DNA from 2 places in the Neobacillus camarae genome. Region 2 is predicted to be linked to the other one. Evidence: predicted binding sites of a transcription regulator. Region 2 holds the regulator's gene; the other holds the start of a gene.
The links. The regulator Rex, encoded in region 2, represses fermentation and respiration genes when NADH is low (regulators of the CRP and FNR family bind a similar motif). The targets are predictions, from matches to a motif close to TTGTGAAATATTTCACAA.
Positions count from the first base shown of each region.

Region 1: a site for Rex is predicted at 4,067-4,084, ahead of ACY8D0_RS26125 (hydrogenase small subunit). Genes of this name have one in related genera too.

Region 1 is NZ_JBUCKX010000005.1:255,203-271,335, forward strand. It holds gene ACY8D0_RS26100 (PTS sugar transporter subunit IIA) at 21-344, shown strand; gene ACY8D0_RS26105 (6-phospho-beta-glucosidase) at 340-1,683, shown strand; gene chbG (chitin disaccharide deacetylase) at 1,718-2,425, shown strand; gene ACY8D0_RS26115 (proline dehydrogenase family protein) at 2,586-3,569, shown strand; gene ACY8D0_RS26120 (hypothetical protein) at 3,865-3,954, shown strand; gene ACY8D0_RS26125 (hydrogenase small subunit) at 4,214-5,059, shown strand; gene ACY8D0_RS26130 (VanW family protein) at 5,327-6,322, shown strand; gene ACY8D0_RS26135 (5-methyltetrahydropteroyltriglutamate--homocysteine S-methyltransferase) at 6,577-7,689, shown strand; gene pepF (oligoendopeptidase F) at 7,739-9,553, opposite strand; gene ACY8D0_RS26145 (lactate 2-monooxygenase) at 9,777-10,928, shown strand; gene ACY8D0_RS26150 (hypothetical protein) at 11,116-11,490, shown strand; gene ACY8D0_RS26155 (TetR/AcrR family transcriptional regulator) at 11,524-12,429, opposite strand; gene ACY8D0_RS26160 (DHA2 family efflux MFS transporter permease subunit) at 12,622-14,151, shown strand; gene ACY8D0_RS26165 (branched-chain amino acid aminotransferase) at 14,281-14,874, shown strand; gene ACY8D0_RS26170 (cobalamin-binding protein) at 14,941-15,708, shown strand; gene ACY8D0_RS26175 (NAD(P)H-binding protein) at 15,787-16,133, shown strand, end outside.
Region 2 is NZ_JBUCKX010000004.1:170,455-186,587, forward strand. It holds gene ACY8D0_RS22250 (ABC-F family ATP-binding cassette domain-containing protein) at 1-1,466, opposite strand, end outside; gene moaC (cyclic pyranopterin monophosphate synthase MoaC) at 1,640-2,146, shown strand; gene ACY8D0_RS22260 (redox-sensing transcriptional repressor Rex) at 2,152-2,817, shown strand; gene ACY8D0_RS22265 (DegV family protein) at 2,933-3,760, opposite strand; gene ACY8D0_RS22270 (DUF4395 domain-containing protein) at 3,924-4,352, shown strand; gene ACY8D0_RS22275 (acyl-CoA dehydrogenase family protein) at 4,716-6,329, shown strand; gene ACY8D0_RS22280 (YhbD family protein) at 6,434-7,054, shown strand; gene ACY8D0_RS22285 (polymer-forming cytoskeletal protein) at 7,070-7,786, shown strand; gene ACY8D0_RS22290 (cytoplasmic protein) at 7,802-8,509, shown strand; gene ACY8D0_RS22295 (YdiK family protein) at 8,547-8,747, opposite strand; gene ACY8D0_RS22300 (CPBP family intramembrane glutamic endopeptidase) at 8,744-9,460, opposite strand; gene groES (co-chaperone GroES) at 9,832-10,116, shown strand; gene groL (chaperonin GroEL) at 10,170-11,798, shown strand; gene ACY8D0_RS22315 (UvrD-helicase domain-containing protein) at 12,028-14,898, shown strand; gene ACY8D0_RS22320 (hypothetical protein) at 15,060-15,614, shown strand; gene ACY8D0_RS22325 (hypothetical protein) at 15,916-16,133, shown strand, end outside.

The DNA.
Region 1 (16,133 bases), on a different contig from region 2:
TGTAAGAAAGGAGAAATAAGATGACCAAGGAAGAACTATACAATCTTTCCTTCCAGTTAATTTTACATGGCGGCAATGCAAGAAGTTTAGCAATGGAGGCCATTTTTTCCGCCAAAGAAAAAGATTTTACCACAGCGTTTGAAAAACTTGCGGAAGCCGAAACGGAATTAGGTTCCGCCCATCGATTTCAAACACAATTAATCCAAGCGGAAGCTTCAGGGGATACATTGGAAATACCAATTATCCTTGTCCATGCGCAGGATCATTTAATGACGGCCATGACCTTAACCGATTTGGCCAAAGAACTGGTGGAGCTTCGTCAAGAGCTGCATTCCAGTCATTAAAGGAGGGGGAAAAGTGGTTAAAGTTGTAACCATTGGAGGAGGTTCCAGTTATACACCTGAGCTCGTTGAAGGTTTCATTAAAAGATATGATGAATTCCCCATACAAGAACTATGGCTGGTGGATATAGAGGAAGGGAAACACAAGCTTGAAATTGTCGGAAATCTAGCTAAGCGCATGTTTAAAAAAGCAGGACTTCCAACTGAAGTTCACTTAACTTTAGACCGGAGATTAGCGATGAAAGAAGCAGATTTTGTCACTACCCAATTTCGCGTCGGGTTACTGGATGCCCGTGCCAAGGATGAACGGATTCCGTTAAAATATGGGGTGCTGGGTCAGGAAACCAATGGGCCAGGGGGATTGTTTAAAGGACTGCGAACCATCCCAGTCATTTTGGATATCGTAAAAGATATGCAAGAGCTCTGCCCAAATGCATGGCTGGTGAATTTTACAAACCCGGCTGGAATGGTGACCGAAGCCGTCCTCCGTTATAGCAATTTCCGAAAAGTGGTGGGTTTGTGCAACGTGCCAATAGGTATGGAAATGGGGATGGCCAAGCTATTGAAGGTCGATCATTCTCGGGTCCGCATTGACTTTGCTGGATTAAATCATATGGTATATGGTCTTGATGTGTATCTTGATGGGGTTAGCGTAAGAAATAAGGTCATTGAATTCCTAACCACCCCGGAGAACTCCAGTTTCGTTAAAAATATACAAGGAATTGGCTGGGAACCAGAATTTATTCGTGCACTGGGGTTACTCCCTTGCCCGTATCATCAATATTATTATAAAAGCTCCCATATGGTCCAAAAGGAAATAGAAAACGCCAAAACAGCAGGAACCCGTGCCGAGGTCGTTCAAAAACTGGAAAAAGAATTATTTGACCTATACAAAGACCCGAACCTCGCCATTAAACCGCCACAGTTGGAGAAGCGGGGCGGAGCCTATTATAGTGATGCGGCCGTCCGGTTAATTACTTCCATTTATAATGATAAATGCGATATCCAACCGGTTAATACCATGAACAATGGGGCGATTGCCAGCATTCCGAATGATTCAGCAGTGGAAGTAAGCTGCATCATTACAAAAGAAGGGCCAAAGCCACTCGTGATGGGGGACCTTCCAGTGGCCGTCCGCGGTCTTGTTCAACAGATCAAATCATTTGAACGGGTTGCGGCAGAGGCTGCTGTTACAGGGGATTACAATTTGGCTATCTTGGCACTGACCATTAATCCTTTAGTTGCCTCTGACACGCTCGCGAAGCAGATTGTCGATGAGATGCTTGAAGCACACAAAAACTATTTGCCGAACTTCTTTAGGAATCATAAAGGTGCCAGTTAAACAGTAAAAACATATTGGCGAAAGGAAGGTCAAGGTGATTACATTAATTGTAAATGCGGACGACTTTGGCTATTCAAGAGGGATCAATTATGGGATTATCGATGCGCATAAGAACGGAATAGTGAATTCGACAACCATGATGATGAACATGCCCGACGCAGCCCATGCAATAGAATTGGCGAAACAAACTCCAACTCTCTGTTTGGGGATACATCTTGTTTTAACATGTGGCAGGCCATTGTTGGAGGATGTCCCGTCTTTAACGGATCAAGATGGAAACTTTAAAAAACTGAGGGATATAAAGGATACCGGTCGGCTATCCCTTATCGATATCGAGCGGGAATGGACAGCACAAATTGAGAAGTTTTTAGCCTCCGGGTTAGTTCCCACCCATTTTGACAGCCACCACCATGTTCATGCCATCCCAGAATTCTTACCCGTTGTTCAACGGCTATCAGCCAAATATCAATTAAGCGCAAGACGGGTTGGAAAGGATGCACTAGAAGGGGTACCTGCCTTTACCGACGTCTTCTTCCATGATTTTTATGGTGACGGGGTTGACTGGGATTATTTTGAAAAACTGATTTCACGCGTGGAGGATAACCAATCAGTGGAAGTCATGTGTCATCCAGGCTATTTGGATTATCGGTTATTGACCGGTTCATCCTATAATAAAGAGCGAATGAAAGAGATTGCGGTATTAACCACAACAAAACTTCCAAGACATGTGAAATTACAGTAATGTATGCTGTGGCTACTAAAGGACCAGGCTGCCTTAAGGTGATAGGACAGCCTGGTTTGCGGTAATAGCCTCATACTTCGTTGAATATTCCCAAAACAATAAATATTGAAACCTTTATGTTATAATTTACTATATATCTATTATCTAAGGGGTCTTTCTGATGTTAAAAGATATCTTTATTGGCTTATCGCAGAATCCACTTTTAAACAGGGCAGCAAAAAAGTACGGACTAAGATTGGGAGCGCAAAGTGTGGTCGCTGGCACCAATCTGGATGAGGCATTACGCAGCATTAAAGAGCTGAACGAACAAGGAATTTCTTGCACGGTAGATCATTTAGGGGAATTTGTGTTTAAAGAAGAAGAAGCTAAGGCTGCCAAGAATCAAATCCTCGAAACGATAGAGGCGATTCATGAACATAATGTCGATGCCCATATTTCCATCAAACCCACTCAATTAGGAATGGATATTGATTATATTCTTTGCTTATCCAATGTGAGGGAAATTGTCGCGCACGCAAACCAATATGATATGTTCGTCAATATTGATATGGAAGACTCCAAGCATCTGCAGCCTACGTTTGATCTGATGGATGAATTATCCAAGGAATTTAATAATGTTGGAACGGTCATCCAAGCCTATTTACATAATGCGCTCGACTATCTGGAGAAATATCAATTTAATCGCATCCGGATTGTAAAGGGGGCCTATAAGGAATCAGAGGATGTGGCATACCAGGTTAAAAAAGCGATTGATGCCAACTATATTAAACTAATAGAATGGCATTTGTTACATGGAAATTTTACCTCAATTGCCACCCATGATCACCGAATCATCGATCATGTGAAACAATTTGTTAAGAAACATCAAATCCCAAACAATAAATTTGAATTTCAAATGCTATATGGATTCCGAAAAGAATTACAGTTCAAGCTTGCCAAGGAAGGCTATCAATTCTGCACGTATGTTCCATTTGGCAGCGATTGGTATGGCTACTTTATGCGCCGCTTGGCGGAACGGCCCCAAAATTTAAATCTGGTCGCAAAACAAGTGTTTAATAAAAAAACAAACACGGTGCTTGGCGTAGCGGCTGGTGCATTTATTTTAGGGAGAATGACCAAGGCAGATAAGAAAAAACGAAAATGATATTCCGTTATCGAGGTAAACTCCCGTCTATTATGGATGGGAGTTTTTTGTAGAAATAATAGATTTCAAACTTTGGTTGCCAAATAGGTATATTTTTATGGTTTATACCTTATTATGCTAGTTAAAAACCAAGTCGATAAATATTATAATATGTAATTGTTTAGTAAAGATCTTGTCATAAAGGTGGCGGTCTCATGAAGAGGTTAATGGGTATCTTGCTTGCCTTAGAGATTAACAGTCCATTGTTTTTAGGGGCATACAATGCAGCTACAACAGATGAGAAAACTGCACAGAACTGCGTAAGTTGTACCCTACGGTGTTCCTTCCACACACCCGGTACCAGGTAAAAATGGACCGCGACCACAATCATTATGCATGTGAATAATAAGTTTTGTCCAAAAAGGTGGTGCTGCCGCAAGCATTTCCTTTTAAACAGGCCCACATAGAAACGGTAATATTTCGCATGTTTTTATCATGCATTTATGTAAAAGAATGTTTTGTGAATTATTTCACAAGTAATAGACAGAGCTTCGTTATAATCGTATAATTCCATTGAAAATGAAACCTGCTGCCATCAAACAAAGCCTAGGAGAGTAAGTTTGTCATGGAAGACTGGCACAAATACCCAAGGGGGGAAACCAAAAATGCAGACATACAATTGGTTAGAAACGGTTCATGTGACAGAAGAAATGTTGCTGCATACCGATAGCAGGCTGCCGGTAATCTGGATTAGCGCTCTGGATTGCACAGGGTGCAAGGAAGCGTTTCTGCGTTCCTTTTCGCCGAGCACATTGGAAACCATGTTGGATTTTATTTCCTTAGAGTATAGTGAGTTATTATCCGCTGCCAGCGGGAATCAGGTGGAGGAACACAAGGAGTCCATTTTTGAAAAATATCGGGGTGAATATGTGCTCGTGGTGGAGGGAAGCATCCCCGCGAGTGATGAATTTTTAATGATTGCCGGAAAATCGGTAAGGGAGGAAATCATTCGTGCAGCCAAAAAGGCTAAAGCTGTGCTGGCATTCGGAAGCTGCTCCGCATGGGGGGGTTTACCTGCGGCCGGAGGAACTCCCACCGATTCCGGTGATATAAGAACCCTTATCCCGGATGAGATACCAGTGGCAATTGTCCCTGGCTGTCCTCCTATTCCAGAAGTTATGATTGGAACATTATTGCACATCCATTTTCACGGTAATCTCCCAGAATTGGATAAAAAGCTACGGCCCAAAATGTTTTACCAAACCACCGTTCACATGGCCTGCCACCGAAAACCGTATTTTGACCAAAAACTGTTTGCTGAATCCTTTGACGATCAAGGAGCACAACTTGGGTATTGTTTATATAAATTAGGGTGTAAGGGTCCAGCGGCCTTCAATGGATGCGAGAGGATGGGACAGGATCGCTGTATTGCTGCCGGTTACACTTGTATGGGCTGTTCCGAAAAGGGATTTTGGGATAAAGGCGGATTTGTCAGTAAAAAGAAAAGATGAATCGGAATGGATGTCGTCCTAGGAAAATTTGATTTTTTATATTTTAAACCGCCGGTATTACAAGTCACCTGTGGTTTTTTATTTTTTTCAAAGTGTTAAAGGAACAAATTTCGACAACCCTTCTGAATTATAATGATGGAAGTGAGTATGATCGTAAGAATCAGGCATTTAAACATGTCATCATTTAGACATGTCTTTTAGAATAGGATAATTGGTGGGATTGATTATTGTCCCATCTTATACAAACATAAAAGGGGAAATGGCATAATGGTTAGGGCAAAATGGGGCATTTCAATTTTACTGATTAGTAGTTTGCTAGGATTAACAGGGTGCGCGCAGGAATCGGCAAAACAAACTCCTAAAAAAGTGACAATTCCAACTAAACAGCCTGACAAAAACATCGAAAAACCACCCATGCAGGCGGAGGTACCTAAGCCCATCACTGTTAATGTCATAGACCCCAACACAAAGTCAATTATAAAAACCATCCTTCCGGAAGAAATGGGGTTTGAAACCAATCCGGACTCTTATAAGCAGGAACTGCAAAAATGGGCCAGAGAACTTGCAAGGGGGACGGATACAACGACAGGATATGACCAGAAGATGACTCCCGACAGAATCGATGCTACTGGTCAAGTCATCAAAGGGAAGCCAAGAATTATTATGGAAGAGACCGAATTAGTCGAAAGGATTTTAAATGCTTCCGCTGATGGCGGAGAAGTACTGCTGCCTATTTATGTAACCGAAAGCGGCTATAAACCAGAAGACCTTGGATCGTTGGATCAGGTAGTATTGGGTTCCTATACCACTTACTTTGATGGCGGTGTGGCAGGCAGGTCAAAAAACATCGAGTTATCGGCCCAAGCCATCAATAACACGATTATTGGAGTACAGGATACTTTTTCTTTTAATTTCACGGTAGGTCCGAGTGATGCAGAGCATGGCTACCAGCCGGCAAAAGAAATCGTCAACAAACAACTGGTCGACGGAATAGGCGGCGGCATTTGCCAGACTTCATCCACTCTGTTTAATGCCATCGATAAATTGGGTGTCCATTACGTTGAATGGAATCACCATTCTTTAGCTGTTGGCTATGTGCCTGCGGGCCGGGATGCAACCGTATCCTATGGGGGAAAGGACTTCCAATTTCAAAATACAACTGGTGTTCCTTTAATTCTTAAATCCATTTACCAAAGAGGTAAGCTGACAGTGGAAGTAAGAACTTCTGCAGCCTACCAGACCCTGTATGCGCAAGGAAATTAAAAATTGGGATTTGTCCGTCAAACATGGGCAAATCCTTTTTTATTCTTGCCTTTATCATTCTATTAGCTTTATGAAAGGATAATTCTATCATAATCAAAGCAATATGATAGCAAAGTGCTAAAAGCCCTTTCTATTAATCCATTCTGGCAAGTTTGACAATTCTTTAAATTTCATTAATACTTATATTTAAATCCTATGTGGATTTTACTTATCTACTTTGACTATACATACATGTAAGTGAGGGATTAGCAGGAATGGGAAACACTTCATTAGGTTTGAAAAAAGGGCCATTCAGGGCCGACCAGGTTGGAAGTTTATTAAGATCAGAGCCTGTCAAGCAGGCACGTGCCCAAAGAGCGGCAGGGTCCATTTCGGCCGAACAATTAAGGGATGTTGAAAATGAAGAGATCAGGCGCATTGTGGAAAAACAAAAAGCAATTGGCCTGGAAGCGATAACGGATGGGGAATTCCGCCGCTCATGGTGGCATTTTGACTTTCTTGAAAGACTAGTAGGGGTTGAGGGGTACACAGCAGATGCTGGTATCCAATTTAAGCAAACCCAAACCAAGTCACGCGGAATCAAGGTTACCGGAAAACTGGATTTTGGCCAGCATCCAATGCTAGAAGACTTTAAGTTTCTTCACAGCATTGCAGGTGACCAAACGGCGAAAATGACCATTCCAAGCCCCAGCATGCTTCACTTCAGAGGGGAAATTGAAAAATCAGCCTATAATGATAGGGAAGAGTTTTTCCATGATTTGGGAGTTGCTTACAAAAAAGCAATCCAAGCCTTCTACGATGCCGGATGCCGTTACCTTCAGCTAGATGACACCGCTTGGGCATACCTTTGTTCAGATGAACAAAGAGAGCAGTTAAAGGCGAAAGGACTTGATCCAAATGAATTGAGTTCGCTTTATGCCCAAACTATTAATGCAGCAGTGGACAACCGTCCAGATGACATGACTCTTACTATGCACATCTGCCGTGGAAATTTCCGTTCTACCTGGATTTCATCCGGAGGATACGAGCCTGTTGCGGAAACACTATTCGCCGGTCTGAATATCGATGGATTTTTCTTAGAATATGACAGTGACAGGGCAGGCGGGTTTGAGCCTCTTAGATTTGTAAACAGAAAAGACCTCAACATCGTCCTTGGTCTGATCACCTCTAAACATGGAGAATTGGAAAATCCTGAAGATATAAAGCGACGAATAGATGAGGCTTCGCGTTATGTCGATTTAAGCCAATTATGTTTAAGTCCGCAATGCGGATTTGCTTCCACAGAAGAAGGAAATTTATTGACGGAAGAGCAACAATGGGCGAAATTGCGCCATGTGGTGGAAATTGCCGAGGATGTATGGAAGTAATAAACAATAAAAAGGCTGTCCCAGGGGGGCAGCCTTTTCTCGTGCGTCATTATTCGTAAGAGCGCTCTAATTCATCCACAAGCGAACCAACATAAGACACAGCTTTACGGACTGGTTCCGGAGTGGACATGTCGACACCTGCTTGTTTGATCAGTTCCTGCGGTTTCTTGGTACCGCCGGCGCGAAGAACTTCAAGCCATCTGTCGACAGCAGGCTGGCCTTCTTCTTGAATCATTTGGGAAACGGCCGTGGATACGGTCAATCCCGCAGAGTAGGTATATGGATATAATCCCATATAATAATGTGGCTGGCGCATCCAGGTTAAGCAGGCTCCCTCATCGATGACCACACTGTCACCCCAGAATTCCTTTAGAACGTCCCCGGTGACTTCGGTTAATGTCCTCGCTGTTAAAGCCGTGCCTGACTCAGCCAGCGTGTAGACTCTCCGTTGGTACTCTGCTTCCAGCAAATGAGTGACAAAGTTATGATAATAAGTGCCCAACAACTGAAGAACGACCCAGCGGCGCATTTGCTTATCGTCTGTTTTGGCAAGTAAATGGCGGCCGAGCAGCATTTCATGCATCGTGGATGGAGCTTCAATGAAGTACATCGATGGTCGTGTATTCATGACTCTCTGGTTTTGGTTAGATAAGTAGAAATGTCCGGCATGACCGAATTCATGAGCCAAAGTAAAGCAGCCGCGCATATTATCCTGCCAGGTGACCAGAATGTAAGGATGCGCTCCGTAAGGGCTGGAACAGAAGGCACCAGTAGACTTTCCGATATTATCGGCCTGGTCTACCCATCTTTCTTTAAAGCCGTTTTCAATGATGGAGCAGTAATCAGGACCCATGACTTTTAGTGCTTCCAAGATTAATTGACTTGCTTCTTCAAAAGTGGTGCTTGGATTAAAATCAGCATCCAATGGAGCTTTGAGGTCGCAGAACTGCATTTCATCTAAACCCAATGCCTGTTGCTTTAATTTGGCATACCGGCGCATATGCGGAGCCAATTCTTTAAAAATGGTATCAATCTGATTATTATACATGTCCACTGAAACCTGCTGCGGCTCCAAAAGCATATGGGTGACAGATTCATAGTTTCTTAGCCGTGCAAGGGCTACCTGTTTGTTCACTTCTGTTGCATAAGTTGCGGCCATGGTATTTGTATGCTGTTTTAAGGTTGAAACAAACGATTTCCACGCTTCCCTGCGGACGTAAGTATCTGCCGTAAATTCGTAGCGGTTTTCAAACAAAGCGAAGGATACAGGCAGTTCATTTCCATGTTCATCTTGGATCGGCGCAAACTGCATGTCCGCCAGTTTTGTCATTTGATAAATTTGATAAGGGGCATTGTGGACCTCCCCTAAGGCTGCCAATGCTTGCTCTGTTTCCGGTGAAAGCTGGTGGTTTTTCGATTTGAGCAAATCCAATAGGACTTTTTTGAAATCTTCGAGTTGCGGTTCTTCCTCTAGATACTTCTCAACGGTTCCTTCTGCTAAAGAAAGAATCTCCGAATTGATGAAAGAAAGGGCAGCCATGCATTTTGTTTGAAGGGCTGCAAATTTAGCGGTATTCGCCTGATTGACAGAATCTGTCCCGTCAGCTGCCTGGCGCAATTCCACATAGGTTCCGGCTTTTACAAGTTTCTCTGTGAGCTTTTCTTGAGCCAACAGGCATTCCAGAAGTGCTTTTGAACCTGTATGTAAAGTTCCTTTGAATGGACCGAATTGCCCCAATTCTTGTTGGATTAATGCCAGTTCCTCTTGCCAAGCCTGTTCTGAAGGATATAGGGCACTCAAGTCCCAAGTTAGTTCCTCAGGCACTTCAGAACGGGAAAGCCGTTTTTCAACTAATTTTTCCATGTGATTGTCCTCCTATAGATAATTCGTGTGACTAATTATTATAATATAATTTTTTCGAAAATTAAGTCAACACATAACTACTCAATTTTCGAGGTTTTTCTTGTTTTGTTATGCCAAAAGTATTATTATCTAAATATTTTGCAAACTCGTTGACCTGTTGATTTTACAATGATACCATCATAGTGAAAACGTTTACTAGTTTCGGAGAAAAGAAGGGGAGTCTATGAGTTTTGGGAATCAGGTTCAGTTTAAAGTGTATCAACAGTTTGAAAAAAACATTATTCCGGTTTCCTATGAAGAGCTGGAGAAAAAGGCAAAGGAGCATCTCAGCGCCAAGCCATTTTACTATGTGGCTGCTTCGGCGGGTGCGGAGGTGACGGCCAAAGAAAATAACCAAGCCTTTAACAAGTGGAAAATTGTACCTCGAATGCTTTGTGATACTTCATCAAGAGACCTAACAGTTGAACTTTTTGGGAGAAAACTGAACTACCCTATTTTATTGGCACCCGTTGGCGTCCAGTCCATTGTTCACCCGGATGGCGAACTGGCCACAGCCCGGGCTGCTGCCGGAATGGATCTTCCGTTTATCGCAAGTACAGCTTCTACATACAGTTTAGAGAAAATATCCGCTGTAATGGGCGATCGTCCAAGGTGGTACCAACTTTATTGGAGCAACGACCGGGAAATTGCTGCCAGTATGGTTAAGCGGGCAGAAATAGCAGGCTACGATGCGATTGTCATTACATTGGACACCCCGATGATGGCATGGCGGGAGAAAGACATCGAGCATGCCTATCTGCCATTCCTGGAAGCGCAAGGAATAGGAAATTACCTTGAGGATCCAGTCTTCCTGTCAAGACTGGACTGCCCTCCACAAGAAGACATGCAATCCGCGATCATGCTTTGGGCTCAGGTTTTCGGAAATCCCGCACTGACATGGGCTGATCTGGACTTTATCAAACAGCAAACGAACCTGCCGATTCTATTAAAAGGCATCCTGCATTCTGAAGATGCCCGTCTCGCCATCGAACATGGAGTCGATGGCATCATTGTCAGCAACCACGGGGGAAGACAAGTGGATGGGGCGATAGCGGCCATTGATGCATTGCCAGCAATAGTTGAGGAAGTGCAGGGGAAAATTCCTGTGTTGATGGATAGCGGAATTAGACGTGGTTCGGATATCATTAAGGCATTATGTTTAGGAGCAAAAGCAGTCCTTGTAGGAAGGCCTTACATGTATGGACTGGCACTGGCAGGTGAAGAAGGCGTTAAACAGGTGTTACGCAACTTAATCGCGGATTTTGACCTGACGCTGGCATTGTCTGGTAAAAAATCCGTTTCTGAATTAAACCAGAATTTGCTGAAAAGAGCTTAGGGAAACAACAGGTCCTGTTACCAAACCTTACTGGGCTGTTCCATCTATTCGTCGTGCTTCGGCGTGACTGTAGGGACAGCCTTTTATTATCTAAAATGGAAATATTTATCTGAAATTGAAACAATTCACATAGGAAAATCGTCTATATATTATAAATAAAGCAATACGGAAGGGTAGGGAGATGCTGATGAGAAATTCTGTTTATTTCATTGTTGTCATGGGAATAGGATTATTTTTACTCATCAGTTCGTTTGGCTCCCCTTTACTCCAAGAGGGAAATCCAATCGCGATGCTAGTTTCCGCTACAAAACTCCGTTTGTCGGACTCAGACTATGTTTTGGTCACCAAAACGGACAAGAGAAGAAAGTATATGTCCGAAAATGCGAACAAACAAGACTATAAAATCGTGAAAGAGTATATGGAAACGAAAGGATGGGATTATAAGGAACAAATGGGTTCAGGTTTGATTTTTACAAAGGATGGAGAAGATGCCGTTGTGGAAGTCAGACAGTATTCACGGCATTTTTTTATCTGGGAGATTCAAAGAGCTTTCTTTCATTAGCTTACATATGGATTGATTTACCCCCCTGAAAAGTCAGGGGGTTTTCGAGGCTTCTGTTTCCATGAAGTACTCCTCCAGTAATCGCTCCAGCTTCATATAATGGTTGTTTGCCTGAAGCTGCCCGTCCGCTTTTAAAGAATCCATTGCGCTTTGAATTAAGAATTGGCGCGGTTTTTTAGAATCAAGCAATTCTTCTTCGATAAAATCTAGCAAATTCACTTGATTGTTTAATTGAGTTTGACTGTCCAATTCATTTTTGATGGTAAACACAAGATGATGCAACTGCTTTTGAAGAGATTGATTCGATTTATTCCCATTTGGAAGCAGTTTTTCTAATAAAGCAGGAGATATCAACTGATCTTCTTCATTTTCCACATCTTTGACCATCATTTCTATCCGTTTGACGCTGTAACGTACTACACGGCTGATATTTACATTAGATTCATGGGCCATTCGATAGAATTTAATATTTTCACGGAGAATTCCCATAAACATGACCGCACAATCAAACAGATATGGCTGGGTGGCCACACCAAAAATATCCAGAAACCGGCTGTAAATCCAGCGGATATTATTCAAACGGCTCTGTTCCATAAAATGCTTGAGTTCCGAGTCATTTAATACAGATACTTCTTCAAATAGTGTAAGCAATCCGCTTTTTCGGTTCAGTTTCAGTTGAAACTCCACCTGTTTGATCAATATTTCGATATCTGTTGGGTCTTGTCCGACTAATAATTCATCACGAAGCCTCTCGCGCTCATGGGTTGTAGATGTAATAATCGCCATTAATAATTCATTTTTGGAGGTAAAGTAGTTATAGAAGGTACCTTTGGAAATCCCACTATATTCTAAAATATCCTGAATGGATGTAGAGAAAAAGCCTTTATCAATAAAAAGCTGGTTCGCCATTTTAATGACATGCTGTTTTCTGTCGTTCATGAAAAATCACCTTAGTTTAAAAAATTGTACTGTGTGTACAATTCCATACTAACCTATTTTTCTTCCCTTTACAAACAAGTTAAAGACTGGAAGGTTTTTATTGCATATTTTGTAATTACAGTATAATATAGGTAATTATGTAACAGGGGTATAAAAATATGAACAAGGGGTTTAACAGGGGAGGAATTACGAATGGAGCAGACAATTCAAGAGTCAAAACGGCCCCCGTATGGGATTATTTCTGTCCTGATGATTGGAGCCTTTATCGCGTTTTTAAACAATACGTTAATGAATATTGCCCTTCCATCGATTATGAAGGATTTACAGGTGGAAGCATCAACAGTCCAATGGCTGGCAACCGGGTTTATGCTGGTTAATGGGGTATTAATCCCGACGACTGCGTTTTTAATTCAAAAATATACGGTACGGCGGTTATTCTTATCCGCCATGACTTTATTTACGATCGGAACATTATTGGCAGGAACAGCCCATACCTTCCCCGTGCTATTGGCGGGGCGGATGACCCAGGCTTCCGGTTCTGCCATCATGATGCCTTTATTAATGAATGTAATGCTGGTCAGTTTCCCTATTGAGAAGCGGGGAGCAGCCATGGGAGTGTTTGGCCTAATCTTGATGGGGGCACCGGCCATCGGTCCAACGTTGTCTGGCTGGATTGTCGAGCACTATGACTGGAGGATGCTGTTTCATTTTATTTCACCGATTGCCATCACCATCCTCATTGTTGGTTTCTTTTTAATTAAGGACAAAAAGGATAAGGTCAATATCCATCTTGATTTTGTTTCTTTGCTTTTATCCAGCGCTGGTTTTGGCGGATTGCTATATGGGTTTAGTTCAGCTGGAAAAAAAGGGTGGGATAGCCCACTCGTATATGGAACTGTTGCAGTAGGGGTAGTCTGCTTAGTCATTTTTATCCTCCTGCAATTAAGAAATGAACGGCCGATGCTAAATTTTAGAATCTTTAAATATCCGATGTATGCTCTATCCGTCACCATTTCCATGGTAGTGACGATGGCCATGTTTTCCGGAATGCTGCTGATGCCGATCTATGTGCAAACCCTTAGAGGGATATCACCAATGGATGCTGGACTATTAATGCTTCCTGGAGCAATTCTCATGGCGTTAATGTCGCCGATTACCGGCAAACTGTTCGATAAAATCGGCGGACGAATCTTAGCGGTTATTGGTTTAACCATTACGGTCATTACAAGCTATGAGTTTAGTAAATTATCGCTTGATACAACTTATACCCACTTGATCATTTTATACGCTGCCAGGATGTTCGGTATGTCCATGGTCATGATGCCGGTATCCACTAATGGATTAAATCAGCTGCCGGCAAGATTTTATCCACACGGCACGGCCATGAACAACACCTTACAGCAAGTTTCCGGGGCCATTGGCACGGCTCTGTTAGTGACGATCATGTCCAACAGGACCGAGACCCATGCCAAAGAGATTGGCGCGGAGGCGATGAAACACTTGACCCAGCAGCCGACACCGGAAGTGTTGGCCCAAATCAAACAAGAAGTGGCGATGAAGGCTATGCTCGAAGGGATCAATGACTCTTTCTATGTCACGGTATTTGTGGCTGGCCTCGCACTTATTTTGGCCTTCTTTATCAAACGGGTTAAACAGGCAGAGGACCCGTTAAAGCTCAATCCTCAAGACAACCGGATGACTTCAAAACTTGCCAATAATTAAACTCAAGTGTAGGTGACTTGGACAGTCACCTATTTTTTTATATTCCACCCATGAATGCCTCTTTATCATTTGATTTTTTTGCAAAAAAACTTCAATATGATAGTAAAATGTACTACTGGAGGATGATTCATGTTAAAGAATCGGGTTCAACATTATATTGCACAACAAGAGAACGGCCAAAATGGGTTGGTATCGTTGTTTCATGAGGAAAAAGCCTATGCCGAGAAGCATGGTCTGGTCACTATTCCAATCGCTGAAACAGATGCAGAGGAACGATTTTTCGATGCCTATATTGAGCGTTGCGATAAAGAAACAGAAAATATGATCCGCAACGAGGCCGGAGCGTTTCTGGCTCAGCCTCTTGTCTATTTTTATAAACATAAAAACGAATTTCTTTATCTTGAATCAAAATGGTTTGACATTGTCCTTGTTGATGCGGTTTCACTGGAACTGGACGATGTATTCGGAACCTACGATGTCATGTTAGGTCTGAAGCTCCAGAAAAAATTTAAGCCCCAAATCCAGCAATACCTTACAAGCCACTTACACGGGGAGGAAGCCAGCTTTGATTTGCTATTTAACAGCGAAGATGGGCTTTGGAATGTTAATTTTGCCTTGAATTATATCGAAGGCTTTGATGAAAATATGTCAATCGGAGAAGCCTACCAGTTGATTTATCAATTTCTGTTTAAGCTGGTAGAGTCCATTGAATCCGAATCATAAAAGGCTATAGCAGTTAATCGATTAAAAGAGAGGCATAAAGGAGAGACGGGAAGGGAGTTGGATTGTTTGCGGGTTTTATCTTTGTGTCCGAGTAATACCGAAGTCATGGAGTACCTGGGACTCACTCATTTACTTACGGGTGTGGATGATTTTTCGGACTGGCCGGAGTCGGTTAAAGGGCTTCCAAGATTGGGTCCCGACTTATCGATTAATATGGACCTCGTTGAACAACTGCAGCCAGATCTGGTGCTGGCTTCACTAAGTGTCCCTGGCATGGAAAGGAATGTAGAGGGTCTAAAAGAAAGAAGGATTCCGCATATCGTATTGAATCCCCAATCACTGGATGATATTGAGCGGGATTTGGTGACCACGGCTGAAGCCCTTGGGGAATCTGCTCGCGGACGGGAAGCAGCGAACCAGTTCCGCGGCCGGCTTGAAAAAATCAAGCAAAAAACAGCATCGTTTGCATTTAGGCCAAGGCTATACTGGGAGTGGTGGCCGAAGCCAATCTTTACGCCCGGGAAAATCAATTGGCTGACAGAAATATCCGAAGCAGCGGGAGCCGTCAATATTTTTGATGACATTGAATTAGCAAGTGTCCAGACAAATTGGGAAGATGTTGTCAACCGGAAGCCTGATTTTATTTGTCTTGCATGGGTGGGAGTCAGAAAGGAAAAGGTTCAAAAAAACGTGATTAAAAATCGGGCAGGTTATGAGAGACTGAAATGGTCCGGTGACGAAAGGATCTTCATTTTGGAAGAGGAACTTTACTGCCGTCCTTCGCCAAGATTAATAGAGGGGTTAGAAAAACTTGTAAAACTGATTCATGAATAGTTTTGGAAGTAGGCTACGTATAGAACAGATATTCTTATATTTAAAGAAAGTATATTAATTTCCTACAGGAGTCTAAAAATGAATCCTAAGACAGCGCTTATACTAGGGGCAAGCGGTTTGACAGGCAGAGAACTGGTTGATTGCCTGATTCAGCAAAACTATTATCAAAAGATCCATCTTTTTGTCCGCAGACCGATTGATTGGAACCACCCAATCTGCGAAATTCATGAAATAGATTATGAGAATATGGATCAATATGCGGATTTATTTGATGTCAACGATGTATTTTGTTGTTTAGGTACAACGATAAAAAAAGCAAAAACAAAAGAAGCCTTCAGGAAAGTGGACCATGACTATCCCTTACAAGCTGCTAAGTTGGCTGTGAGTGCAGGAACAGAAAGATTCCTGATCATTTCTGCAATGGG
Region 2 (16,133 bases):
ACCAAGGCGTTCTCGAGAATTTCCTTACTGTCGAGGTCCAAATGGTTGGTAGGCTCGTCCAAGATTAACAGATTGGCTTTTTCCATCATCAGCTTGGCGAGGGCCAGCCGGGCTTTTTCACCGCCGCTTAATGAGGTGACGGTTTTTAAAACATCATCACCGGAAAACAGGAAGTTACCCAAAACGGTACGGATTTCTTTTTCCGGCTTGAGCGGATATTCATCCCACAACTCGTTTAAAACACGTTTATTGGAAGTTAAGTTCGCCTGCTCCTGATCATAATAACCAATGGAAAGATTGGTCCCATATTGGACAGTCCCTGCGAGGGGCTGCAGCCTTTTAATGATGGTTTTCAACAGGGTCGATTTGCCAATCCCGTTTGGTCCGACAAGGGCAATGCTGTCCCCGCGAAATACACGGAAGGAAATTCCCTCTGACACTTTTTCCCCATGATAACCGACCGCAAGGGAGTCCACCGTTAACACGTCATTTCCGCTCTGTTTTTCAATATCAAAGGAGAAGTTGGCCGACTTTTCATCGCCTGCCGGACGATCCATGACATCTATTTTCTCCAGTTTCTTGCGTCGGCTTTGGGCCCGTTTGGTGGTCGAAGCCCGTGCCAGGTTTCTTTGGATAAAGTCCTGAAGGGCGGCAATTTCTTGTTGCTGCTTTTCGTACAACTTCATGTCCCGTTCGTAATTGGCAGCCTTCTGATCCAGATAGGCGCTATAGTTGCCGGTAAACTTTTGCATTTGCCGGCGCGACAGTTCATAAACTTGGGTCACGACCTTATCTAAAAAGTACCGGTCATGGGAAACGATTAAAATGGCTCCGTCATATCCCTGTAAATATTGCTCAAGCCAGGAGAGCGTTTCGATATCCAGATGGTTGGTAGGCTCGTCCAATATTAAAATATCAGGTTTAGTTAAAAGCAGTTTGCCCAAGGCCAACCGGGTCTTTTGGCCGCCGCTCAGGCTGGAGATGATGAGCGACTGGTCATGAAAATTTAGTCCGTGAAGCACGGAACGGATATCGGCCTCAAATTGATAGCCGCCCTGCTCCTTGAAACTCACTTGGAGCAGATCGTACTCTTTAAGGATCCGTTCGTATTTTCCCTGATTGTTGAAAATATCAGGATCGGCCATTTGTTCTTCCAGTCTTCTTAACGACTTTTCCATGGTAAGCAGGTCCTCGAATACAGTCAGCATTTCCTCCCAAATCGACAGGTTCGATTCCAAACCCGTATTTTGTGCTAAATAGCCGATGGAAACATCTTTCGGTTTGATGATTTCCCCGCCGTCATGCGATAGATGGCCGGCAATGATTTTCAGCAATGTCGATTTCCCGGCACCGTTGCGTCCAACAAGGGCAACACGGTCACGGGTTTGTAATTCGAGCTTTATATTCGATAAAATAAGTTCAGCGCCATAATATTTTTCCAGTTGGTTCACTTGTAATAAAATCATATTTTTTCACCTCAATTACCTATAAATAGTGTACCTTATTCCGAAAAGGTCGGCAATAAACGGCGGGTTTTCGGGAATGTGTTTCTTTTGGAAAAAAAAATAAGCGATTTCGTGCAAAGTTTCACAGACAGAATCGTGAAAATATAGTATTATTCCTTTGGGAGGCTTTTTAAATGGCTGAATTTACTCATTTTAATGAAGAAGGCAGGGCAAAGATGGTGGACGTTAGTGATAAGCCGGAAACAGCTCGTACCGCGCTTGCCAACTCCAGCATTACTGTCAGCAAAGAGATTTACCAAAAAGTGACCAATAATGAAATGAAGAAAGGCGATGTCTTGGCAGTTGCCCAGGTAGCAGCTATCATGGCCGCCAAAAAAACATGGGACATTATCCCGATGTGTCACCCGATTCCTCTGACCGGAGTGAATGTTAACTTCTCATGGGAGCAACAGGATGCGGATCAGTATAAATTATCGATACAAACCGAAGTAAAGACCAAAGGAAGCACTGGCGTCGAGATGGAAGCGCTAACAGCTGCGTCGGCCTGTGCTTTAACCGTATATGATATGTGCAAGGCCGTCGATAAAGGGATGGTTATCGGTCCAACCTATTTAGTAAAGAAAACCGGAGGAAAAAACGGAGACTTTATTAGAGAAGAGATAAATCAATTAGAGAGGTGAGGAGTATGGCGAACGAGACAGCAAAAATACCACAGGCAACAGCAAAACGGCTGCCCTTATATTATCGATTTATCCAAAATTTGCATGCCTCCGGAAAACAGAGGGTGTCTTCGGCAGAACTAAGTGAAGCCGTAAAAGTGGACTCAGCAACTATCCGCCGGGATTTCTCCTATTTTGGAGCTTTAGGGAAGAAAGGGTACGGGTATAATGTCAATTATCTCCTGACTTTCTTTCGTAAAACCCTCGATCAGGACGAATTGACCAAGGTTGCCCTAGTTGGGGTCGGTAATCTGGGAACGGCGTTTTTGCATTACAATTTTATGAAAAACAATAATACGAAAATTCAATGTGCATTTGATGTGGATCCGAATAAAATCGGGACTTCCATAGGGGATGTTCCCGTTCACTCCATGGATGATTTGGAAAAATACTTAGTGGAGGAAGATATCCCTGTTATCATATTAACCGTTCCTGCTCCGGTTGCTCAACTAATTACAGACCGGCTGGTGAAAACCAATGTGAAGGGGATATTAAATTTCACACCGGCGCGGTTGAATGTGCCGCCGTCAATCCGGGTTCATCATATCGATTTAGCGGTCGAACTGCAGTCATTGGTTTATTTTTTAAAGCATTATCCAAATGCGAATGAGACAGAGGCAGAGGAAGAATAGGAAAAACAGGCCTTTTTTCGGAAAAGGTCTGTTTTTTTTTTGAAGGCATTGCTCAATATGGCTGTTGATTTCCACTTCAATCAACAGAGTAAAAAAAATCAGTGAACAAAGCATTTTAGAAAGAAATAATCATGCCGCCCTTACCGGCATATGTTCCCATCGTGGCCCCCATGTAGTTCACAATGACTTCTTTTGGATGGAATCTCTCGATAAGCTCTTGCTTAATCGCTTCGGCTTCTTCTGTGTTTCCGGTATGGGTAATCCCGAATACGGTATGGGAGAAATCGCTGCTTTGCTCTTGGATGAGCTCCATCGTCCGGTTGTGAAACCGTTTCTTGCCTCTAACCTTCTCTTTGATTTCCACTTTTCCACCCTCGACTCTTTCTAAAATCACTTTGATATTCAGAATCTTGGCTAACGAGCCTTGGAATTTGCTGAGGCGGCCGCCCTTAACGATATTTTCCAACGTATCTAAAAGGACCAGGATGGTCATTTTTTCACGATAATCGGTAAGCTCCTTCAGGATTTCGTCCATTGTCCGTCCTTGACGGGCGAGTTCCGCGGCGCGGATAAGTTGCAATCCATGTCCTAGCGATCCGGCAAGAGTATCAAACACCGTGACGTTCGCATCTGACAGGTCTTTGCCAAGCGAGGCGGATTGATAGGTACCGCTCAGGCCGGATGAGATGGTCAGGCAAAGCAGCTGGTCATCACTGTTGAATCGGCTAAAGGTTTCAGCAAACAAGGCTGGTGAAGGCTGAGAAGTTTTTGGCAGCTCATTGGAGTTGAACATTTTTGTAAAAAACTCATCCGGTGTCAGGTCGACCCCTTCCGAATAGGTTTCGTTGTTGATCATGATGGTCAACGGGACCACAGTGATATTGTATTTTTCGATTAAATGTTTCGGCAAATCAGCCGAGCTATCGGTGATAATTTTGATCATAGAGACCCCGTCCTTAACTTTGTATCTTTTATTTAAGTATAACAGTTAGTAGGATTGTATGTATTTTTTAAAATTTGAGCGATAAGTTTTTCTATACAAAATAGGGGGAAATGATTAAAATATATATAAACCTATAAAACAAATAAGAAAGGTCGGGATTAAAATGGCAGAAGCAGTTCGTTCAATCCCACGTCCGCTTGTGAAAACCAATCAGTGGGTGATTGTGATTAGTGTTCTCTTAACCTGGGTGACTGGTTATGAGTGGATTTTGTTGATCCCATTTACTGCAGGAATACTTGGTCTTTTATTCGGATTTAATCCGGTTATGCAAATAGCAAAGCTTTTTTTGAAGAAGGATCCCAAATCCTATATTCCGGAGGACTGGGAGCAGCAGCAGTTTAACCAAAAGATTGCCGTGTCTTGTCTCGGGATAGGATTTCTCAGTTTTGTGCTGGGCTGGACTACACTCGGTTATGTGTTTTCAGCGCTGGTGATGATTGCTGCATTTGTCGCTATCCTGGGATTTTGCATCGGCTGTTTTATTCACTACCAATGGAGACAATACCAGTATCGCAGAACCCAGCAACAATAGAGAGAATTTAGGAAGAGAGCTGTTTTTATGCAGCTCCTTTTTTAATGGCGAGCTGATCAGTCCTAATTATGTCATGAGGACAGGAAATAAAGAAATAAACAGGATGTTGTCCTCATGGAGCCGTCATGAGGACAGAAAAGGCAGTAATGAACGTAGTTTTGTCCTCATAAAGCCATCATGAGGACAAGAATCACGGAAATCAGCAAGTTTTGTCTTCATGAACCGCCCAGAACCTTACTATAAAGAAAATTCCCCATCCTGTTAAACCCCATCTTCATTCCTCACATTGACGTCTACCCTTTTCCCAGCTTAAAATAAAACTGAATATTTGTAAAATTTCCCAATAAGAAGGAGTGACATTCAATGAACATCGCTTCCCAGGACGCTGCCACAAGAGGAGCCAATTCTTATAGCTTTGATGAATTCCTCGAAAAGCGTGCCAGCCTTGACTGGTACCGGGACGAGCCATTCTTACAGAAAGCCGTCAAAAAATTCGCCGCATCCCAGTACGAAGATATCCATAAAACCCTGCAAACTTTCTCCCCAACTGTATCAACCAAATGGAATCAATTGGCCGAACGAATTGCCCGCCCTGAAGTCCGTCCCTACATGCTTCACTACGACGCGTTTAACCACCGGATTGATCGAATCGTCCGGCCGATGGAAACCCTTCAACTCGAACAAGGAATATTTGGAGAAGGCCTGTTTTCAAGCAAAAGGCATCCTTGGGAAAGCTTTGTCAAAAGAATGTTAATTCATCAGCTTGGAGAAGCGGGCGTGACCTGTCCGCTAACCTGCACCCATGGCTTAGTCGCCCTATTAGAGCAGTTTCCAAATGATGAAATCCCCGAGCTTCAAGAAATCCTCCAACATACAAAAGAAGGCATCAACGGGGAGTTTGCAATCGGTGCTCAGTTTATGACGGAAATCCAGGGCGGGTCCGATTTGCCGGCCAATGTATTGGAGGCGGTGCCAGAAGGAAGCCATTATCGGCTATATGGCAATAAATTCTTCTGCTCAGCTGCCCATGCTGATTATTCCGTGGTCACCGCCAAAATAGCCGGCACCACTAAGGTCTCCACCTTTATCGTTCCGTCCTGGCTTCCAGGCGATAAAGAAAAGGAAAAACGCAATAGTTACGACATCAACCGGATCAAATGGAAACTTGGTACAGCCGAACTCCCGACGGCGGAAATCCAATATAACGGAGCGCTCGCCTATCCAATTGGGCCTAAGGACAAGGGGATAGCTGTCGCAGTGGGAATTGTCTTAACTTTATCGAGATTAGAAATCGGCATTGCCTGTGCCGGCTTTATGCTAAGGGCTGCAAGAGAAGCCAAGCTCTATGGAGATTTTCGGACCGTGTTCGGGAAAAAGGTGAAAGACTATCCGCTCTCTGCCAGCAAACTAAAGAAAATCGAAAACGCTGCCCACAGGACAACCGCGGGGGCATTTAAAATCTATGACTCATTTTTAAAGCTGGAAAAGCCTCTAAATCCCGGGATTCATTCCGACCAGCCACTCGAAATTCGGAAAAAATTATTCAATCTAAGGGAACTTGTCTTGCTGCAAAAAATCTGTGCGACCAATGAAGGTGCGGAGATCCTCCGTGACGCAATCTCTGTGTTTGCCGGCCACGGGGTCATGGAAGAATTCTCGTCCTTGCCGCGGATTTTCCGGGATGTGGTGGTCAACGAACAATGGGAGGGACCGCGCAACCTGTTGTTAACGCAAATCTTTCGTGACCTGCAGCGCGTGGCCGACTGGTATCCGCCGAAGGATTTTGTGGCCGGTGTCTTAGAAGGTGCCCTGGAAGAGGTGATCAGGTCATTTTCCCATCAGCTTGAAGACCTATTACAAAAACCAGTCATCGGTGAGGTGAGTGAGGAATCCATGGAAGCCGCCGCAGCGTGGGATCAATTCTGTGACTCTTTCTTTAAGGCCTACCAGCAAGTGGCTTTAGCGGAAATACAATAAACTAGGGAAATTGGTGCAGGTTGCTGGCGCCATTTTTTTTTGAAATGGGTTTTACAAGCGTAACAGTGTTATGTTACACTGTGATTAAGAAAGGGGTTTTACTTATGAGCGAGGAGTTAATATCCAAAAAAGATTTATTGGAGCTTGCCGGAATTTCGTACGGTCAGCTGTATCGCTGGAAGCGAAAGGACCTGATTCCGGAAGAGTGGTTTATAAGGAAATCAACCTTTACCGGACAGGAAACCTTTTTCCCGAAAGACAAGATTTTGCAGCGGATTGAGAAAATCCAAACCATGAAAGAGAATCTTTCCTTGGATGAGCTGGCAGATATGCTTTCGCCAAATGTATCCGATTTACAATTAAGCAAAGACGAGTTATTGAAACGTAACATTGTTTCGGAAACAGTTATGAACATTTATATAGATATCGACAAAGGCGGCCCTGTTCTAGATTTTTCCCGCATCCTTGAAGTGTATGTTTTAGAGAAGCTGCTTCAGTCAGGGGAAATCAGCATGGATGAAGGGAAATTGTTGCTTCAGGTGATGAAGGAAAATCGGACTGTGATCAAGCAGAAGAGCTGTGATTTAGTGATCATGAGAAAACTAGGGATCTCTTCCTGTCTGCTGGTGGTCAACGCAGAAAGCTTTTACTTCGAGCCTGGAACAAAGGTTGCGGCCCAACTGAAGCTGATGGCATGTGCCGAAGAAATTAAATCGAAATTATGATAAAGGAGAATCAGTATGGAACTGAAAAAAAGAGGCGACTTGACACTCAATGGATTCGGCTCTGCCAACGGGGGCCAATTTGACCATGTAACGATAAACGGCACGGGAACGATTAACACAGATATTGATTGTTCAGAATTCGAATGCAACGGTTCAGGCAGCGTCAATGGAAATGTGATCTCCCATAAAGCGAAGATTAGCGGAAGCGGGAAAGTGAAGGGGTCGTTAGAAACCAACCTGTTTACGGTCGAAGGGACAGCAAAAGTTGGCGGCAATGTATTGGCCAAAACGGCAAAGGTGTCTGGTAAAGCGGTCATTGGCGGGAAACTGCAGGCAGAGGAAGTCAATATAAAAGGGAAGCTTATTGTGCAAAAGGATTGTGAAGCCGATCGGTTTAAAGCGGAATCCCATTTCTCTATCGGAGGGCTGCTAAATGCCGACTCTGTGGAGGTGACCCTTTTTGGAGAGTGTAAGGTGAAAGAAATCGGCGGCCAGAAAATTTTTATCAAACAAAAAGCTGCCTTCTTGGGATTATTTAAATCGCTTATCACCACACAGCTTGAGACGGAGTGTATTGAAGGGGACGAAATAGTGGTGGAAAATACCAAGGCAGCCGTCATTCGCGGAAACCATGTGACCATCGGACCGAAATGCCAGGTGGGGCTTGTGGAATATAAAGAAAACCTGACCATCGATAAAAAAGCCACCGTAAAAGAATACAGGAAAGTATAAAAGGGGGGAATCTTGATGAAGGCAAGTCACGATCTAAAAATTAATGGCTCGGGGAACTACCCTGGCGGCCATTATGATAAAGTGCGTATTAGGGGCGAGGCGACCATCGAATCCCATGTTGACTGTTCTGTATTCAATATCTATGGCACAAGTGAAGTAGTAGATGGTTTGCAAGCAGATTCGATAAAGGTAATCGGGGAAGCGGAAGTGAAAGGGAATTTAGAATCAGGTTCCATCCTCGTGGTGGGGAATATGGCCATAGAGGGCAGCGCCGTTCTAAACCAAATGAAAATCCTTGGAACGCTTGCTGCCGGGGAAAGGCTGCAAGGCGAAATGGCGAATGTGAAAGGAAGTATTTCCGTTAATGGGGATGTAGAATATGAAACTTTTAACCTCAAAGGCGGTTTTGAGATAAAAGGGCTGCTGAATGCGGACCGGATTGAAATCGGTCTCCATTTTGGTGAAAGTTCAGTGGCGGAAATCGGCGGGGAAAAAATTATCATTAAAAGAAAATCTTCCTTTCTTCCGTTTGTGAAGGATGCGGGACATCTGTCGGCAAAAGTCATCGAAGGCGATGAAGTTTCTCTTGAAAATACAAAGGCGGAGATTGTGCGGGGAAAGCTCGTGAAAATCGGCAAGGGCTGTGACATCGGCATAGTCGAATATACAGAAAACCTAATACAGGAAAAGTCGGCCACTATCAAAACGTTTAGAAAGGTATAAAACAAAAATCCCCTGGATCACATCTAGGGGATTTGCTCTATTTTTTCAATTGGTCTTTATATTTAAAATGAAAGGCGATTAGTTTGATACCGGAGCCAAAGTCAAAGGTTGCCAGAATAACAAGCAGGTAGCTAAAAAAGCCCCAGCCGTTCTCTTGGACATCGTCGATGGCAAAGAAGGTAAACAGACCGCCAATTAAAAAATAAATCAGACCGGAAACAAAAGGTGAACGTCTCATAAAAATCCTCCGATAAAGTTTTGCACCGCCTCAGCTTGCTTCGACAGTCTTTCTATATCATCCCGATAAACCGATTGGACCAATACAACCATGGTATTCATGGTCACATGGGCAAAAATCGGCACGATAATCCGTTTGGTTTTTACATAGAGAAAGGCAAACGTAAAGCCCATGGCCGAGTACAGGATCACATGTACCGGCTCCATGTGGGCCAGAGCAAAGATGACGGAGCTGATTAAGCCGGATATAAAAAAGTTATAACGTCTATAAAGGCTTCCAAAGATAATTTTCCGGAAGACGACTTCTTCCAGAATCGGGCCAAAAATCGAAGTGACCACAATCGCCAGCGGGAAGGTATTAATTAAATGAATAATCTGCTGCGTATTCTCTGAGCCCGTTTGGATGCCTAGTATCGACTCTACAATGGCAGCCGCGTATTGCGCAAATAGAGCCAGGAAAAATCCTAGGATGGCCCATTGGACCGATTGGCCCCAAGAACTGCCCATCGCCCTTTCGCTTTTCATTTCTTTTCGCAGGAGGAAAAGCGTAATGAGCAAGGCGGCCAGGAAACTAATGAGCAGCCAAACAGGAACAGCTTGCTGCTTGTCGACCCCGATCAAAGGAAAAACCAGCGCAAGCAGGGGAACTCCGGCAAGACTGGAAAATTGCATCCCGATATAAACCATTAATATAATCCAATATTCCCGTTTCAATCTTTCGTCTCCTTTAACCTTTAGTTTTCATATAGAAAGATAATCTTATACTCGTTTTGGATATGAAAGCTGTTAGATAGGTACTTAGGCAATTCTTTTTCATTCTACCGTTAAATAAGGGTAACTTTCAATTTTGAATGCTTTTTAAGGGGAAGCGAAATGAAACATTTCGTTTTTGCAGGAAAATAATGTATAGATTGGGATGTTCCTCACATACTTTATAAGGTGGAAAAAAACAGAATTCTTTTTAAAAATTTTATGCTTCGTACTTGCAAAAGATATTTAGATTCATTATTATAATAATTGTGTTAGCACTCATTAGTACCGAGTGCTAATAATGACCGAATAACATATTTGAGGAGGTTATTTGTATGTTAAAACCATTAGGTGATCGCATTATCATCGAACTAGTTGAAACAGAAGAAAAAACTGCAAGCGGTATTGTATTGCCAGACACAGCTAAGGAAAAGCCTCAAGAAGGAAAAGTAGTTGCTGTTGGTACAGGCCGTGTACTTGACAATGGTGAGCGCGTAGCACTTGAAGTTACTGAAGGCGACCGCATTATCTTCTCAAAATACGCTGGTACTGAGGTTAAATACCAAGGAGCCGAATACTTAATCTTACGTGAATCTGACATTCTTGCGATTGTTGGTTAGTCACGTCTCTTAAATAATTAAGCTTTTATATCATATGAGGAGGTTATTTTACAATGGCTAAAGAGATTAAATTCAGTGAAGAAGCTCGCCGCGCGATGCTTCGCGGTGTCGATACTCTAGCAAATGCTGTAAAAGTGACTCTTGGACCTAAAGGACGCAACGTGGTTCTTGAGAAAAAATTTGGTTCACCATTAATCACAAATGACGGTGTAACCATCGCAAAAGAAATCGAATTAGAAGATGCATTCGAAAACATGGGTGCCAAACTAGTTGCTGAAGTAGCAAGCAAAACAAACGATGTTGCCGGTGACGGTACCACTACTGCTACTGTTCTTGCTCAAGCGATGATCCGCGAAGGCTTAAAGAACGTAACAGCTGGCGCTAACCCAATGGGTATCCGTAAAGGGATTGAAAAAGCGGTGATTACTGCTGTTGAAGAGCTAAAAGCCATTTCAAAACCAATCGAAGGCAAATCTTCTATCGCTCAAGTTGCTGCCATTTCTTCCGCTGACGACGAAGTTGGCCAATTGATTGCAGAAGCAATGGAGCGCGTTGGTAACGACGGCGTTATCACCATCGAAGAATCTAAAGGCTTCACAACTGAACTAGACGTTGTGGAAGGTATGCAATTCGACCGTGGATATGTTTCAGCTTACATGGTAACGAACACTGAAAAAATGGAAGCTGTTCTAGACAATCCATATATCCTAATCACTGACAAGAAGATTTCTAGCATTCAAGAAATCCTTCCATTATTAGAGCAAGTGGTTCAACAAGGCAAGCCATTATTGCTTGTTGCTGAAGATATCGAAGGGGAAGCTCTTTCTACATTAGTAGTGAACAAGCTTCGCGGAACTTTCAATGCAGTGGCTGTTAAAGCTCCTGGCTTCGGTGACCGCCGTAAAGCTATGCTTGAAGATATCGCTGTCTTAACTGGCGGTGAAGTGATCACAGAAGAACTTGGCCGTGACCTTAAATCTGCAACAGTTGCTTCTTTAGGCCGTGCAGCTAAAGTTGTGGTAACAAAAGAAAACACTACAATCGTAGAAGGCGCTGGCGCTACTGAAGAAATTCAAGGCCGCGTGAACCAAATCCGTGTTCAATTGGAAGAAACCACTTCTGAATTTGACCGTGAAAAATTACAAGAGCGCTTAGCTAAATTAGCTGGCGGTGTAGCAGTTATCAAAGTTGGTGCTGCAACTGAAACCGAATTAAAAGAACGCAAACTTCGCATTGAAGATGCTCTTAACTCAACTCGTGCTGCAGTTGAAGAAGGGATTGTATCCGGCGGTGGAGTTGCGCTTCTAAACGTATACAATAAAGTAGCTGGTATCCAAGCTGAAGGTGATGTTCAAACAGGTATCAACATCGTTCTTCGTGCCATTGAATCTCCAGTTCGCACAATCGCTGAAAACGCTGGTCTTGAAGGATCTGTTATCGTTGACCGCTTAAAGCGTGAAGCAGTTGGCACAGGTTTCAACGCTGCTACTGGCGAGTGGGTAAACATGATCGAAGCTGGTATCGTTGACCCAACTAAGGTTACTCGTTCCGCTCTTCAAAACGCTGCATCTGTTGCGGCTATGTTCTTGACTACTGAAGCAGTTGTGGCTGACAAGCCAGAACCAGCTGGCCCTGCTATGCCTGACATGGGCGGCATGGGTGGAATGGGCGGCATGATGTAATCATCGCCCAAACCCCTTGATATATGAGGGTTTTATGTAAGAGGGGAGCGCAATGCTAACATTTTGCTAACATTTCTCTCCTAAAATTAGAGGTTTCTCATGAGTTGTGCAAACTTGTGGGAAGCCTCTTTTTTCATTTCTTTTGTTACGTGTAGATAGACGTTCTTTGTAATCGGGGAGTGACAGGCACGACCCTTTTGATGTAACTTTAGGTATAAATAAAAAGGAAATGGGTGAAAAAGTGCTAAGAATTGTCAGATCTCATTGCCCTAGATGTAAAGGTATATATTTTAAATTTGATCAAGAATATAACTTTGATCAAGGAAGTTGGATCACCTGCATAAAATGTAATCTGCAGATTTTAACTACGGAGTATAGAACGGTATATAGAAATGATGAAATTTTTGAAAAGAGTAAAATAGATGAGATTTTAAAAGATGTTGAAGGATTCTTGGAGATTGAGAAAAAAAGGGAAGAGGAAGAAAAGCAGGCTAGGATATCAAAAGAGATTCAAGAGGAAGAATACAGAAAGAAAAAAATTGAAGAATACAAAGAGAAAAAGATGCTAGAAGAAAAACTAAATCAACAAAAACTTATTTTAGCTAAAGAACAAGAAAAACTAAAACAGCAGAAACAAGAAGCAGCTAAAAAGCTGGCTATTAAAAGGTTAGAAAGTCTTTTCATCAATAATTACTTGAAGAGTAGACGAGTGTGGGAAACTGAACTATCAAACCTAATTAGTGAGGAAGAATTTGTTGAGTTGTCAGTCAACTTTGTGATTAGTTGGTTTTCAAAGCAGGGATGGAAAGTGCCAGATGTGGAACAGGCTAGGTGCATTACTGAATTATGGGATGATTTACAAGTTTATGCACGGGCAGGGAGCGGAAAGACATCTACTACGGTTAGTAGAGCAGCATTTTTAGTAAAACATTGTCGGGTCGACCCGGGTAAAATACTCCTTCTTGCTTTTAATCGTGAGGCTGCTGAAGAAATTAATAAAAGATTGCAAGAGTTTTTAGGAGAAGATGCTCCAAAAGCGATGACTTTTCATGCGCTTGCTCACGCAATTGTCCAACCTAAAGAAAAGATATTATATGACAGTGAAAAAAATGGATATGAAAAAAGTAAATTTATACAAAATATAATTAATTCATATTTATACAATCAAGAAAAATTACATATTGTTACAGATATTATGATTCGGTATTTTCGAGGTGAGGGTGGGGATTTTGAAAAACTTGAAGAACAGCTAAGCCCTAAGGAGATTGTTGAATATCGTCGTTCTCTCCCATATATTGGTTTTGATGGAGTTTATTATAAGTCGATGGGGGAAAAACGTATTGCAGACTTTTTGTTTGAACATAGAATACAGTATAAGTATGAATACAATTATAGGTGGGGTTCTCGAAACTATAGGCCTGATTTCACTATTTTTTCAATTAATAAACAAATAAAAGGGATAATTGTTGAGTATTTCGGAATGTTAGGAGACAAAAATTATGATAAGCAAATAATCGAAAAAAAACATTTTTGGGAACGTCAAAAGGGATTCAAACTATTGGATTTATATCCTGGACAAGCAGATTCATTTGAATTGCTCGACCAATCACTAGGGGAATACTTACGGAGTACCGGTGATTTGAAAAGAAAATTGACAGATAATGAAATATGGAATGTTATTAAGCCTTACGCTGTAGATAATTTCAGCAAAATTGTTAGTCATTTTATTGATCGTTGTCGAAATTCCATGATTTCACTAGAATCTTTAGAAGAAAAAATTCAAAACCAAAGTCATGCAATTTCAGATTTACAATTTGATTTTCTAAAAATCATTGTAAAAATCTATTCAATATATTTAAAAAATCTTCGAATAAAAGAAATGGAAGATTTCAATGGCCTACTAATGGATGCCATAAAACTTGTGAATTCTGGGAAAAGCAGTTGGGAAAGAGGTGAGGGTTCTGGAGAATTAGTCATAACTAAGTTTCTTTTTATTGATGAATATCAAGACTTCTCGATACTTTTTTACGAATTAGTAAAGAGTATTAAATTTCAAAATGAAAGCTTAAAATTATTTTGTGTTGGTGATGATTGGCAAGCAATTAATGGCTTTGCTGGCTCTGACCTTTGTTTTTTTAGAGATTTCCAAACGTACTTTCCTAATTCCAAGCGATTCAATATTTCTTCAAACCGTCGTTCCACTAAAAAGATTGTTAATATAGGGAATAATTTAATGGACGGTGAAGGCATCCCCTCCAAATCAGTTTCAAATGAAGAAGGGATTGTAGGGATTTCTTACCTAGATGAATTTAAGCCTAATCCTGTTGAGAAAGAGCTCTATCAAGGGGATAAAATAATTCCAGCACTAATCAGGATGGTGTATTTTTTTACAAAAAAGGGGCAAAGAGTAGCGTTAATAAGTAGAAAGAATAGTGGCTTACCTTGGTTGACTCAAAGTGTAAGCAAAAGTGGACATTTTCAAACTAACTTTCTGGGTACTATCAAGAGTGCGTTACCCAAAAACCAAAGGAATCTTGTTGCAATGGGTACGGCACATTCTTATAAGGGTAGAGAAGAAGAGGTAGTAATCTTGGTGGACGCAGTACATAGAAGTTATCCCCTTATTCACCCTAGCCACATATTCTTTTCAGTATTAGGTGAAACTGTAGAAAAAGTAATTTCAGAGGAAAAGAGGCTCCTTTATGTCGCAATGAGTCGTCCAACTAATGCTCTAATCATATTAACCGAAAAAGAGAATGAATCTCCATTTCTAGATGGGAATCTCAAATACATGTTATTTCAAGATAAGCTTGATATAAATAGACTGGAGTATCCTAAAGAAAAAGGATCATATTACATCATTGAGATTACTAAGGGAACTTATAATATAAGGCAATATCTAGCAGCAAACCAATATATTTGGGATTCAATGAAAAAGGCTTGGAAAAAGTCTTTTCCAGTAGATGCATTTACTAAGGAACGCCTGTTAAAAGAACCTTGGGTTAAATATGCCAATGATATCTTAATTCATGTTGAGGATGAATTTGGAAATAAAATATGTAGTTTTAAAATTAGTGGGGAAAATATAGTAGAAATGTAAACTATGTATATTTTCTATTAAGGTAACGATAACTACTAAGAGATTAATAACTTTCAAGATTTTATAATAAACCAACATGACGTTGTAAAGTATGCAACCTTAAATAATTTGTCAGGAACTAATATTGAATACGTAAAATAATATAGTTTTGGAGGTTTTATATGATGGGAATACAAGAATTAATTGATAAAGGTTTTTGGGCATTTATTATTTCAGGAATAATTTGTTTTATCATCTTCCTAATTTACTATTTTCTTTATAGAAAAATTCAATATAAGTTTACTAGGTTAATGGGAATCTTTAACATGGCATTCTTTATAGGCATATTTTTCGCAGGTGTATTTGTCTTATTAGATTCTTACAAGATTTATAAAGAAGATTCCGCACTATTTTCAAGTATTGCTGCAACTTCCACAACTTTAATTGCTATTGGACTTTCATTAGCATTATCATCTTCACAGAGTTTGGAAAATGAACTTGCATTACGAGATTTATCTGGAAAAATATCACAGGATATACTAAAATTATTATTTAACCAATCCTCCCCACAAGCAATTAGAGACCAATTAACGGAAAAAACAGCTCATAATCTAACGTCAAAGATTAATTCGAATTCTATTAAGAAGGCAATAGCAAAAGAAGTTGTTAAACAAATGGATTTAGAAGGACTTAAGAAAGAAATAGCCAAAGAAATAGCTAAAAAAGAACTTGGATAAATACATGCAAATGGTTGAAGAACTGACAGGTATAGGTTTAAATCGAAGTTGAAAAATTCTAAAAAAAATTAAGTGAATACAAGTAGCACCAAGATAAATGGGTTAAACAATTTCATTAAAAAACTATTGAATAAACCTTTAATCTCCGCAGATGTCCAAATTAATGTGCAAATAATAGGAAAGTAAATTACCTTATAGACCAATGGATTTGTATAAGTAGCGCGAATATGACAAGAAGAAAATAATGAAGAATAAAAAGAAACCTTAATTAAGAACAATTAAAACAATAGGAGTGGTAGAAATGAGAATTGGTGAATTCATAGGCAAATTCACAAATCATCCTGTTCTTTTTATTGGTACTGGAATGAGTCTCAGGTATATAAATAATTCATTTACTTGGGATGGTTTACTAGGATATATATGTAGAGAGTTGAAGGGTAATAATGAATTTTTTTATGATTTAAAGTTTAAATATCATACCAATGGTGAGTATGATTATCCTAAGATTGCCTCAGATAT